DNA from 4 places in the Paenibacillus sp. FSL P4-0338 genome. Region 2 is predicted to be linked to each of the others. Evidence: predicted binding sites of a transcription regulator. Region 2 holds the regulator's gene; each other region holds the start of a gene.
The links. Region 2 encodes Rex, which represses fermentation and respiration genes when NADH is low (regulators of the CRP and FNR family bind a similar motif). Its sites were predicted from a motif close to TTGTGAAATATTTCACAA; they were not measured.
Positions count from the first base shown of each region.

Region 1: a site for Rex is predicted at 1,624-1,641, ahead of MKZ07_RS23390 (cytochrome ubiquinol oxidase subunit I). Genes of this name have one in related genera too.
Region 3: a site for Rex is predicted at 1,227-1,244, ahead of nirB (nitrite reductase large subunit NirB). Genes of this name have one in related genera too.
Region 4: a site for Rex is predicted at 1,871-1,888, ahead of MKZ07_RS20995 (formate/nitrite transporter family protein). Genes of this name have one in related genera too.

Region 1 covers NZ_JBBOCG010000001.1:5,291,841-5,295,002, reverse strand. Annotated here, with positions in the region: gene MKZ07_RS23405 (S1C family serine protease) at 1-609, shown strand, start outside; gene MKZ07_RS23400 (cold-shock protein) at 1,003-1,203, shown strand; gene MKZ07_RS23395 (cold-shock protein) at 1,294-1,524, shown strand; gene MKZ07_RS23390 (cytochrome ubiquinol oxidase subunit I) at 1,756-3,144, shown strand; gene cydB (cytochrome d ubiquinol oxidase subunit II) at 3,148-3,162, shown strand, end outside.
Region 2 covers NZ_JBBOCG010000001.1:2,559,705-2,562,866, forward strand. Annotated here, with positions in the region: gene MKZ07_RS11310 (amidohydrolase) at 15-1,316, opposite strand; gene MKZ07_RS11315 (redox-sensing transcriptional repressor Rex) at 1,306-1,956, opposite strand; gene dinG (ATP-dependent DNA helicase DinG) at 2,095-3,162, opposite strand, start outside.
Region 3 covers NZ_JBBOCG010000001.1:2,822,273-2,825,434, reverse strand. Annotated here, with positions in the region: gene ric (iron-sulfur cluster repair di-iron protein) at 1-261, shown strand, start outside; gene MKZ07_RS12600 (hypothetical protein) at 394-1,080, shown strand; gene nirB (nitrite reductase large subunit NirB) at 1,348-3,162, shown strand, end outside.
Region 4 covers NZ_JBBOCG010000001.1:4,779,262-4,782,423, forward strand. Annotated here, with positions in the region: gene MKZ07_RS20990 (MFS transporter) at 1-374, opposite strand, end outside; gene MKZ07_RS20995 (formate/nitrite transporter family protein) at 943-1,770, opposite strand; gene MKZ07_RS21000 (nuclear transport factor 2 family protein) at 2,055-2,441, shown strand; gene MKZ07_RS21005 (FAD-dependent oxidoreductase) at 2,680-3,162, opposite strand, start outside.

The DNA of each region.
Region 1 (3,162 bases), 2.7 Mb from region 2:
CTTGGGGATACACTAACTTCCGGCATTGTCAGCTACACAGAGCGGACGATACCGGTGTCACTGAACCAGGATGGCGTGTACGATTGGGAGCAGGAAGTGATCCAGACGGATGCGGCCATTAACGAGGGCAACAGCGGCGGCGCACTGGTGGATCTGGACGGCAAGGTGATTGGTATCAATACGATGAAGATCTCCGATACGGGGGTAGAGGGGTTGGGCTTTGCGATTCCCGCCAATCGTGTAGTGGACACAGCCAATGAGCTTACCTCCAAAGGGCGGATAGCACGTTCATACCTGGGTGTATATTCGGTGGATTTGAATAATCCGTATGTTCCGCTGGCCGATGACCAGCGCAAGGAGCTTAATCTTCCGTCTGTAGTTACTGATGGGGTTGTGGTTCTGGATGCTGTAGGACCGGCGAAGGATGCAGGCCTGCAGCTTAACGATGTGATTACGAAGTTCAACGATAAGCCGATTACCTCCACGCTGTCGCTGCGCAAATATCTGTACGATCATACCAAGATCGGCGATAAGCTGAAGATTACCTTCTACCGCAATGGTGAAGTGAAGCAGACAACAGTTCAGCTTCTTGAGAAGCCGGAGGAATAAAATTGGAAATGGCCGTATATAATAATGAGGCAGTCACGATTACGGAAACAGTTGAAGCCGTCCTTTTCAGGAAAAAAGAAGAGGGCGGGGCTGTTTCAAGAATAAATAAATGGGGTAACTGGTAGTAATGGGTATAAATATTACAAATTAATACGACTGGTAGCCCTTACATTGGGAAGTGGCCCTTATAAGGGGAAAAACGGAGAAATTAGGATAGAACAGCTTGCCTTTGTTATTAAGGTGTGGTAACATGAAATTATTCATACATTGATACCTTATTCTCGCATTGAAAAGGGCTGTCAACCAAAGATACAACCTTTCTCAATGTGTGAATTTTTTCTTTGTCTGAAGATAAAAAGAACATATTAATTTAAATTTGTGGAGGTAACACACATGCAAACAGGTACAGTTAAATGGTTCAACGCAGAAAAAGGATTCGGTTTCATCGAAGTTGAAGGCGGAAGCGACGTATTCGTTCACTTCAGCGCAATCACTGGCGACGGCTTCAAAACTTTGGACGAAGGCCAACGCGTTGAATTCAACGTTGTTCAAGGCAACCGCGGACCACAAGCCGAAAACGTTGTAAAACTGTAATTAATAGAAGACACCGTCCCCGCTTGTGAAAGTTGGGACGGTCTTTTTTTATCATTACTTGCTTGCAACATAAAGGAAGGAGGAACGGCAATGAACTACCGGAAAAAGCCTTTGGAGGAAGTACCGGAAGAAAATACCGCAATTTGGGCCTGTACCAATGAGGATTGCAATGGATGGATGAGGGATAATTTCGCATTTGAACACGCGCCTTCCTGCCGTCTCTGTCATTCCCCAATGGTTCGTAGCATGAAGATGCTGCCGCAATTGCTTAATTCAAATGGCGATCTCAAATCGCTTAAGAAAGGTATTTCCATTACCTAGACCAATACCTTTATGAATCAAGACAACTATATACTATACATGCTGGATAAATGTAAGACGGTGAAACCGTCTTATTTTTTTTGCTTTCTATATGCAATATTGTGATATTTGTCACAAATATTTTGTTTTTCATGCCTAAACAGGGTGTATAATGTGACAATCATCACACTTAAGGCGTCGGAAATTTGACAAAATAGACATAACGAAATAGGGAGAAGGAAGGGGAGAAATATGGATACAGTACTGCTGTCACGTATACAATTTGCGTCGACGACAATTTTTCATTATTTCTTTGTGCCAGTATCGATCGGACTTGCGCTCATAATTGCCATTATGGAGACCATGTACGTAAGAAAGGGCAATGAAGAGTACAAAAGAATGGCGCAATTCTGGGGGAAGCTGTTCCTGATTAACTTCGCAGTAGGTGTAGTAACAGGGATTTTGCAGGAATTCCAGTTCGGAATGAACTGGTCGGATTATTCGCGCTTCGTCGGTGATGTGTTCGGGGCTCCGCTTGCGATTGAAGCCTTGTTGGCCTTCTTCCTGGAGTCCACATTCATCGGAATCTGGATCTTCGGCTGGGATAAGGTGTCCAAGCGGATTCATCTATTATCGATCTGGCTGGTGGCCTTCGGGACGATGCTGTCGGCATTCTGGATTCTGGCGGCTAACTCCTTCATGCAGCATCCGGTCGGCTTCCAGATTAACAACGGCCGGGCTGAGATGAATGACATCTTCGCACTGATTACAAACGGCCAGCTGCTGGTGGAATTTCCGCATACAGTGCTTGCCGCTTACGCTACAGGTGCCTTCCTGGTAACAGGGATCAGTGCTTACAAATTGCTTAAGAAGCAGGACGTCGCCTTTTTCCGGAAATCATTCGAGATCGCAGCAATTGTAGGGGTTATCTCTTCCTTCGGCGTTGCGGTTGCAGGACATGCACAGGCTCAATATCTGGTAGAGACACAGCCCATGAAGATGGCGGCTTCCGAAGCGCTGTGGGGTGAGAGCGGCGACCCGGCACCTTGGACGGTATTTGCCAATATCGATGTGAAGAACCAAACCAACAGCAATGAAGTTCAGGTTCCGTATCTGCTGAGCTTCCTGTCCTACAGTAAATTCTCCGGTGATGTGAAGGGGATGCTGGAGCTACAGAAGGAGTATGAAGTAGCCTACGGACCAGGAGATTATATTCCGCCGGTCAAAACAACCTTCTGGAGCTTCCGGATCATGGTTGCTGCCGGCACGCTGATGATGCTGTTCGGGGTATATGCTATCTACCTCATGTGGCGCAAAAAGATGGACAGACCCAATACCTGGTTCATGCGCTTCATGTTCTGGGGACTGCTGCTTCCGCCGATTGCCAATACGGCCGGCTGGATTATGACAGAGATCGGGCGTCAGCCATGGACTGTATTCGGACTTATGACTACAGAAGACAGTGTGTCGCCTAATATTACCAGCGGACAGGTGCTGTTCTCGGTGATTACTTTTAACGCGATCTATGCCATATTGGGTGCAGTGCTGGTCGGCCTGTTCGTCAAAGTGATTAAAAAAGGTCCTTATGCTATGGATAACGAACACGGTGAATCCCACGATCCGTATAACAAGGAGGGCTAACCAATGTCACTTAATGAA
Region 2 (3,162 bases):
CCCGTTCTCCTGAATTACCGTTTAAGCAGGCTCTCGAACGTCTCCTGTGCTTTGCGGCGGATAGCTTCTTCATCCAGTGTCAGGCATTGTCCATGCTTCACAACCTGCTGGCCGTTCACCCATACATGCTCCACATCCTTGGCACTTGCCGAATAGACGGCATGGGAGAGCAGATCGGTATGCGGCAGCAAATGCGGCTGGTCAATATCAAGCGCGATGAAGTCGGCCTTCATTCCTGCTGCAAGCCGGCCTACCCCGCTTAGGAAAATAGACTGAGCCCCGTATTCCGTGGCCATCAGTAGCGCTTCAGGAGCCGGTACCGCTGTAGGATCACCGCTTACGCCCTTGTGGATCAGAGCCGCCAGCCTCATCTCTTCGAACATATCCAGATTGTTGTTGCTTGCCGCGCCGTCTGTACCCAGGGAGACCTTAACCCCGGCTCGCAGCAGCTCAGGAACACGTGCAACCCCGCTGGCCAGCTTCAGGTTACTGCCGGGGTTATGCGACACGCCAACGTTATAGCGGGCCAGAATCCCGATCTCTTCATCGTTCAGATGAACCCCGTGGGCAATGAGCGAAGGACGGGTGAACATCCCCAGCTTCTCCAGATGTGCGACCGGACGAAGGCCGTAGTCAGCCACGTTCTGCTCCACTTCATGGCGCGTCTCGGACATATGGGTATGCATCGGCAGGTCCAGATCATGGGCAGCCTGCACAAACTTCATGAAAAACTCTGGAGGACAGGTGTACGGAGCGTGCGGTGAGAGCATAGTTGTAATTCTGCCGTCAGCCTTGCCGTGCCAGTTACGGGCAAAAGCAACCGCCTCAGCGAGCTTTGCTTGCTGTACCTCTTCCGGGCACAGCCCAATTACGCCGCGCATCAGCACCGCACGAATACCGGACTGCTCCGTTACTTCCGCTACCCGGTCCATATGATCATACATATCGAGGAAGGTGGTTGTGCCGCCCTTCAGCATTTCCAGTACGGACAACGAGGTTCCCCAATATACATCATCACCAGTGAATTTCTCTTCCATCGGCCACATCTTCTCCTGCAGCCAAGTCTGAAGCACCATATCGTCGCCGTATCCGCGCAGCAGTGACATGGCCGTATGCCCATGGGTATTGACCAGACCCGGCATGAACAGCAGACGGCTGCCGTCTACGACCTGAGCGCCATCCTCCACTACCGGCTCAGCTTCACCTATGTAAGTAATCAGATCATTCTCCAGGGTCATATACCCGCTTAGAACCGGCTTGTCGCTGCCCGGAACCAGGAAGTGCCCGTTCTTGATTATCGTGATCTTACTGCTCATCTTCTGCCTCATCCTTTCCATCATGCAAATAATAGGCCAGGCTCTGCAGATCTGTGGTGAAATCTGCGGCATGAATCCGGATATTGGCAGGCGTCTTGAGAATAACCGGTGCGAAGTTCAGAATCGCCTCAATGCCGGAGTCCACAAGAATATCAGCTACATTCTGGGCTTCGCTGTCAGGTACGGTAATAATCCCGATGCGGATGCCCTGCGAGCGGATTGTGCTGCTTAACTCCTCCATCGGCTGCACAACCAGCGAGTTGATCTGCTGGCCCACCTTCGGCGGGTAGGCATCGAAGATCGCAGTAATCTTCATCGTATCCTTCAAGTAAGCGTTGTAGTTAGACAAGGCATGACCGAGATTACCGGCTCCAACCAGTGCAACATTAATTTGCTGGTCAAGCTTCAGGATATGGCGAATCTTCTCAATTAGATAGGATACATCGTAGCCGATACCCTTCCTGCCAAAATCACCGAAGTAAGCCAAATCCTTACGGATCTGGGCGGGATTCAGATCAAGCTTCTGGCCCAGCTCCTGAGAAGAGACTGTGGAGATTTCACGTTTTTGGAGATCGTTCAGGAAACGCAGGTACACTGGGAGCCTGCGCACGACGGCCTCCGATATTTTATCCGATTTCATGTATTCTCCTCCTTAATAGTTGTGTTATACCCGTTCAATTATAGCAACCGTGCCCCCCGCCTGCCGGATCGGCAGGACAGGGCGGGAACGGATCTTCAGGTTAATCATGACTTATTAATAATAGCAATAGCAGATGAATTAGGAAACCCCGCCGTCTTCCAGCCATTCGGCAATTCTCGGGACCATCTGCTCGGTGAGCATATGCTCCATCTTGGGACCGGGGAGTGAATACAGGAAGTACTTTCCGTAATGCGATTCAATTACTCTAGTATCGTACACAATTACGATGCCCCGGTCCTGCGCCGTGCGGACCAGCCGCCCGAAGCCCTGCTTGAAGCGGATGACTGCCTGCGGCACGGACAGCTTCATGAACGGGTTCTTCTTCTGTGCCTGAAGCAGCTCCGACTTCGCTTCTGCCAGCGGGTGATTCGGCGGCTGGAACGGCAGTCTGACAATCGCCAGGCAGGTCAATGCTTCTCCCGGAATATCTACCCCTTCCCAGAAACTGCTGGTACCGAGCAGGACCGAAGCCGGGCTGTCCTGGAAGCGGCGGATCAGCTTGCTCCGGCTGCCGCCCTCCACACCTTGTCCGAGCACCGCGATATCCTGGGAGGCAAGCGCCTCCTTCAGCGGGTCATAGACCTGGCGCAGCATCTTGTAGGAGGTGAACAGCACCAGCATTCGCCCTCGTGTAGTTACAGCAGTCTCGGCGAGGGAATGAACAAGCGTGTCCACAAAACGGGCATCCCCTATACTTCCCTTGACGCTCGGGAAGTCGCGGGGAATGACCAGCAGAGCCTGCTCCCGGTATTTAAACGGCGACGGAAGCAGCGCTGTCATCAGACGCCCCTGCTCCGCAGCTTCACCAAGGCCCAGGTTATCGATCATGAACTGGAAGGACTTATCCACGGATAAGGTGGCCGAGGTCAGGACAATACTCTTCTTCTTGTCGAAGAACAGCTCCCTGAGCTGGGTACTGACATCTACAGGAACGGCATACATTTGCAGCGACTTGCCTTTATAATTACCGCTTCCCTCCAGCCAATACACGATATTCTCATCGTTCAGGCCCATGAAGAAGCGGATCTGCTCTCTAATGGATGCCAGATCCTTAAATAACCCGCCGATATCGGTCACAAGACTGTCCGAGGAGGATTGGCTGTCCGTGTCACGCATCTCACTGAGCATCTTGTCACCCTTGCGGAT
Region 3 (3,162 bases), 260 kb from region 2:
CCTAAGATGCTAGCCTACACCCAGAACCCGACTGAAGAAGGACTTACTGAGCTGCGCGGATTGCTGCATAATCTGGAAGCTGAGCATGACGGGGCGGGAGAGATTCTGCGTGAGCTGCGTAGAGTTACTAATGACTATACACCGCCCGCGCATGCCTGCACGACTTATCGCCTGACCTATGCCCGTCTTGAAGAACTGGAAGGCATGACCTTCGAGCATGTGCATCTGGAGAACAACATTCTGTTCCTGCGTTATCAATAGGACCGGCTGCAATGGATAAGTCCCTTCGGGGACTTTTTACTTTTTATACCGGCAGAAATGATTTGAGAACCCTTCCTCTATGCGTTATCCTTAAAGAGTCCGGGAAAATACATATGAAGGCGGTGCCGTGGGATGTCCACGAAATGGATGCGCTTAATGCTGTGCCTTCTCTTGCTGGCCGCGGCAAGCGGTTGTGGCTTGGGATCAGGGAATGGCGGCAGCAGTAACGGAGGCCAGGGACTAACCTTTTCAGTCAAGGTGGGTGACAGCGAAATGGCCGGAAGCTCAGCCAGATTGCTTAACGAAGCTTACGTGCCTGGGAATTCAATAATAGAGCTGTTTAGGAAGAGTGGCGTTGTTACATTTTCAGCGGATGGAACTAATATTCTTGAGGTGAATAAGGTTTCCCTGGGTCAGGATATGAGCTGGGAGATTCAGGTGAACGGCAAGAAGGTTCAAGAGCTGAATACGACCCTGGAACCGGGTTCGGCCATTACGATGTCAGCAGGGCCTGCCGGAGCCGGAAAGATGTTTCAGCCTGTCATCATCACTGTGAACGGGGGGAGCGAGCAGCCGGAGCTGACACATTCGAATGTGCTTTCTTTTATGCAGGATATGTCCGTCAAGGGATTGCTCCAGAACAGCGGTATGGTCCAGCTTGCCGAAGATAACCGGACGGTGCTTACTGTGATGGAATATACCCCGCTCAGCAGCGAGGAATGGAGACTGAAGGTCAACGATAAAGGACTGCTCGGCAATGGAGTGGACATGAAGCTCAGTCCGCAGGACAAGCTGGAGATCTCTCTGGTATTGAAATAAGTGAATGAAGTAGATGAGTGAGATTGTGTACCCGATGAACGGATATCTGTGCGAAACTGCATGGGTATCCGTTTTTTTGAATAATAAATCTCTATGCTTCACGCCAGAAATTGTCCTATATAAGAACGGCGAAGTCATTTTCAGTTGTGTGAAAAAATTCACATAAGATGTGACTGTGGTCACACTTGCCATGGAATGGGGGACAGTATAATTTCTCTATCAGGTAAGTTATTGAAGAAATCAGAGTTTCTGAAGGAGGGTCTACCAATGGCAGCGGAAAGAGAAAAGTTAGTGCTGATTGGAAATGGCATGGCGGGAGTAGGCACTATTGAGCAGATTCTGAAGCTGGGCGGCGCTTATGATATTTCGGTCTTCGGCAGTGAGCCGCATCCCAACTATAACCGGATTATGTTGTCCTATGTACTTGAAGGCAGCAAATCGATTGAAGACATCATTCTCAACGATCTCGGGTGGTATGAAGATAATCATATTACACTGCATACCGGTACGACGGTCACCAGGATCGATGATCAGAACAAACTAATAATGACCGATAATGGACTGGCGGTTCCTTACGATAAAGCAATTATTGCAACGGGTTCGAATTCTTTCATTCTCCCCGTACCCGGCAGCACCAAGGATGGAGTAGTCGGCTTCCGCGATATCGCGGATTGTGATGCAATGCTGGCAGCGGCGAAGCAGTACCGCACGGCGGCTGTGATCGGCGGAGGACTGCTGGGTCTGGAAGCTGCGAAGGGCCTGGTCAATCTGGGCATGGATGTTACCGTTGTGCATCTGCTGGAGGATCTGATGGAGCGCCAGCTGGACCGTACCGCTTCTTCAATGCTACAGGCAGAGCTTACGCGTCAAGGTGTGAGATTCGCCATGGGCAAGCAGACGGTTGAATTGACCGGAGAAGAACGGGTGACTGGTCTACGATTCAGTGATGGCAGTGTGCTGCCGGCAGAGTTTGTAGTGATGGCTGTTGGAATCAAGCCGAATGTCCAGCTTGCGAAGGACAGCGGAATCACTGTTAACCGCGGGATTGTAGTTGACGATTATATGCAGACTTCTATGGCAGATGTGTATTCTGTCGGTGAATGTACAGAGCACCGGGGAACCTGCTACGGACTCGTTGCACCGCTATTCGAGCAGGGTATGGTTCTCGCCAAGCATTTGTCAGGTGTACAGACTCCGGGCTATGAAGGATCAGTTGTAGCAACCAAGCTCAAAATTTCCGGGGTAGATGTATTCTCCGCCGGTGAATTCACCGAAACGCCGGAGCATACCGTCATTTCTGCCAAGGATGAATGGAAGCGAACCTACAAGAAGATTTTGCTTAAGAATAATGTGATTGTCGGTGCCGTTCTGTTCGGTGATGTAACGGAATCTGCCAACCTGCAGAAGCTTGTGAAAAACAGCACAGAGATGACCAATGAAATCTATGATGAGGTTATGGGCACAAGCTGCTGTGGCGGAGGCGGAGCCAAGAAAGGCATGTCTGTTGAAGCGATGGCAGATGAAGAAATCGTCTGCGGCTGCAACGGCGTAACCAAAAAAGCGATTGTTGATGCTGTTACGGAGAACGGCTTCACTACGGTAGATGAGATCAAAGCCTGCACGGGTGCAACCCGCTCCTGCGGCGGCTGTAAGCCAGTGGTGGAGCAGATTCTGCAATTCGTTCTCGGAGACAGCTTCCAGCAGAGCACCAAGCAGGGAATCTGCAGCTGCACCTCGCTTAGCCGGGATGAGATCGTTGCCGAGATTACGGCAAAAGGCCTCCGGACTACCAAGGAAGTCATGCATGTCCTGGACTGGAAGCAGGCAGAAGGCTGTTCCAAATGCCGCCCGGCTGTGAACTATTATCTGGGGATGATCTACCCTGACACTCATGAAGACGAGAAGGAATCCCGGTTCGTCAATGAACGGATGAGCGCCAATATTCAGAAGGACGGAACTTATACAGTTATCCCGCGGATGTATGGCGGGGTGACCACTCCTGAGGATTTGAAGCGGATTGCCGATGTGTCCCTGAAGTATGATGTGAAGGTTGTGAAGGTAACGGGCGGCCAACGTCTTGAC
Region 4 (3,162 bases), 2.2 Mb from region 2:
CCGATAAACGCCTGAATCGCCGGGAGGGAGAGGGAGTTGAACAATCCCATCAGCCCCATCACGATAATGAATACGCTCCAGCTTCCGCTCGCCCACGGGAGGGCAAACAGCGTCAGGGCATTCATGGCCAGAGCGCCGACAATCAGTCGGTTGACCCCTACCTTATGGTACAACGAGCCGCCCAGCAGCTGACCGGCAATCCCCCCAAGGGACTGCACCAGCAGAACAATTCCCGCGTCCTTCATACTACGTCCCAGTTCATCGAATACATACATGGTAACCAGCGGCCACATCAGCGCACTGCCGGTAGCATTAATAAGACTGGCAATCAAGAATACTTTTATTTCCTTCGGATAGGCCTGCATGAATCTCATATCTTGTCTGTCATCCCCTGTAACATAGCTGTCATTAATCCATCCAGTATCATCCCAACACAGGGGGCAGGGCAAGCATGCGCGTTAATGCTGTATCGCGGGAAACCAGAGAATTATCCTATTGAAAATCAATCCCTTCTTCACCGCCGCCAGCGATATTAATATTCTATAACCCGCTCTTTCACACGTAAACAAAAATACCTTGCCGGCACTGATTCGTTCCCCGGAACCCGGGGTAATGATCCATATGAAACACTCCCTATTTTATTCACCGTGAGATCCGATTTCGTTCCCCCGAATCGGATTGCACGGTGAATTTTGTTTAAATATAAGTATTTATAAGTTTTACTCTATAAATTATCCTTCTATTTCTCGCTGAAACGTTACCGTCCTTATAAAGGACGGCAAAGCCGTTTCCACTTGTGTCCGGAGAAAGATCCTGCTGTACCCGACATAAAAACACTCCCTGTCTCTACGAATCCCTTGAAGCAGGATGCCGAGAAGCAGGAAGTGCTTAGGCCAAGCTATGGTACAGTCAGGCGATTCACCGGGTCAGGTCCGATATTGATTAAGCGTGTTTCTTCAAACCCGCAGCAGGGACGCCTGCAGCCGAGTTCACTGCTCCCGCCTCCTTGCGCAGATAGGCCATCCAGTACGCAGCAGCCACGAAGATCGCGCCGCCCGTCAGATTGCCCAGCCAGACCGGAACGAAGTTGGCCACATACTGGCCCCAGGTGAAATGTCCTTCGAAGATCGCAGCAGGGATAAGGAACATGTTAGCTACAACGTGCTGGAAGCCGATGGCCACAAACGCCATGGTCGGGAACCAGATACCGAGGATTTTGCCGCTGAAATTGTCTGCCCCGTACGACAGCCATACCGCCAGCGCTACGAGCCAGTTACAGCCGATCCCGGAGATAAAAGCCTGCAGGAACGTAGCATCGATCTTATGCTCCGCCATACTTACCAGCTTCTCCAGATACACACCATCTGATGTAAGACCAACGATGTGACCGAAGAAATAAGCAACGAACAAGGCGCCTGCCAGGTTGCTGAGCGTGATCAGCACGAGGTTCTTCATCACTTCCCAGAACGAGATCTTCTTCGCAATGAACGCCAGCGGCACCGCCATCATATTGCCCGTCAGCAGTTCCCCTCCGGCAAGCAGCACCAGAATGAGTCCAACCGGGAACACCGCAGCCCCGATGAAGTTAGCAATGGACCCCCACTCGGCAGGCGCACCGGCAATGACACGAATATCCAGCAAAAATCCGAGCGCGATAAACGCCCCTCCCAGAAAACCGAGAATGAGTACAGTGCTAAGCGGATTATGTGCCTTCTTGACTCCGTTCTCTACCGTAACTTCAGCGATTCCCTGCGGTTTGTTATAAGCCATGATTCCTATCCCCTTCTAATTACTTAAAATTTGTTCCTTTATGCCATTGTAACGTGATCCTAATCACATTTACGTGATAAAAGTCACTATCCGAAAAACCAAGTGAAAGTTTTCACTGACATGTCAAATTTACCATAAAAGCTGGATTCATGCACTGATTTAATACAGCTCAAGGAATTCACAGATTAATCTCACCGGAAGGAACCGGAGCATCCAGCAGCGAATAAAAAAGATAAAAGTTATACCGGCTGCTTGTTAAACAGGCCGGAGAGAGGAGTCTTTGTATGGTTAGCCAAGAAGTACAGGACATCATTGAAACGTATATCAGGGCATATAATTCTTTTGACATTCAAGGCATGGTTGACCTGATGCACCAGGATATCATCTTCCGGAATATTTCAAATGGGGTAACCACCACGGAAACCAGCGGCATCCCGGCATTCCGGGCATTGGCTGAGCAATCATCAACGATGTTCTCCAGCCGCCGCCAGATCATTACCGGGTACAGCGCAGGACCTGACAATAATGTTGAGGTGGCCATTGATTATGAAGGCATCCTTGCCGTGGATATGCCTGGCGGATTATCGGCCGGTGATATGCTGCGGCTAAAGGGAACGTCTATATTCGGCATTAAGGATGGAGAAATTGTGTTGATTGAGGACCGCAGCTGAGCACATAACATTTAAGAAACACAAGTGGAAACGGCTTTGCCGTCCTTTACAAGGACGGTACCGTTTCGGCGAGAAATAGACGGATAAGATGTAGTCGGTTTTTCGACCACATTCAGCCCGGATGACCACTCGCGTATCCCCGGCTTTATGCACCACTTATCCACATCGGAAGAAAATCATAATTCCCTTTTCAAAAAAAAGAGCCCGGAATGGGCTCTAATACAAAGGTATCAATAAATTAAGCGTGGACAGGCTCCTTGACGGGAGCAGGCTTAGGCAGAGCCTGAAGGCCTGCAGTGTTCAGGAAGTTCCAAGGCTTGTTGTAATGCGGCTGGAAGAAGAAGTCGATGAAGGCCAGCTGGTCAACGGTCATCTTGTTCTGGATGCAGACCGATACGGTATTGATCGACTGCGTCAGATCCATCTTGGACATAATCTGCGCGCCCAGAATGCGGCGGGTGGCACGGTCAAAGACCACTTTTACCTGAACCTGCTCGAAGGTCGGCATGAACTCCGGACGGTAGTTGTCGATCAGCATTACACTCTCCGTATCCATTCCCTCGGCTGCGGCAGCCTCTTCCGTTAGTCCGGTTCCGGCAATATTGTCCTCATAGATCTTGATGCCCGATGTTCCTTGCGTACCCATGTAGGGGATCGTGTTCGAGACCAGATTGCGGGCGACCAGCGTTCCCATACGCACTGCATTGGTGGCCAGCGGAAT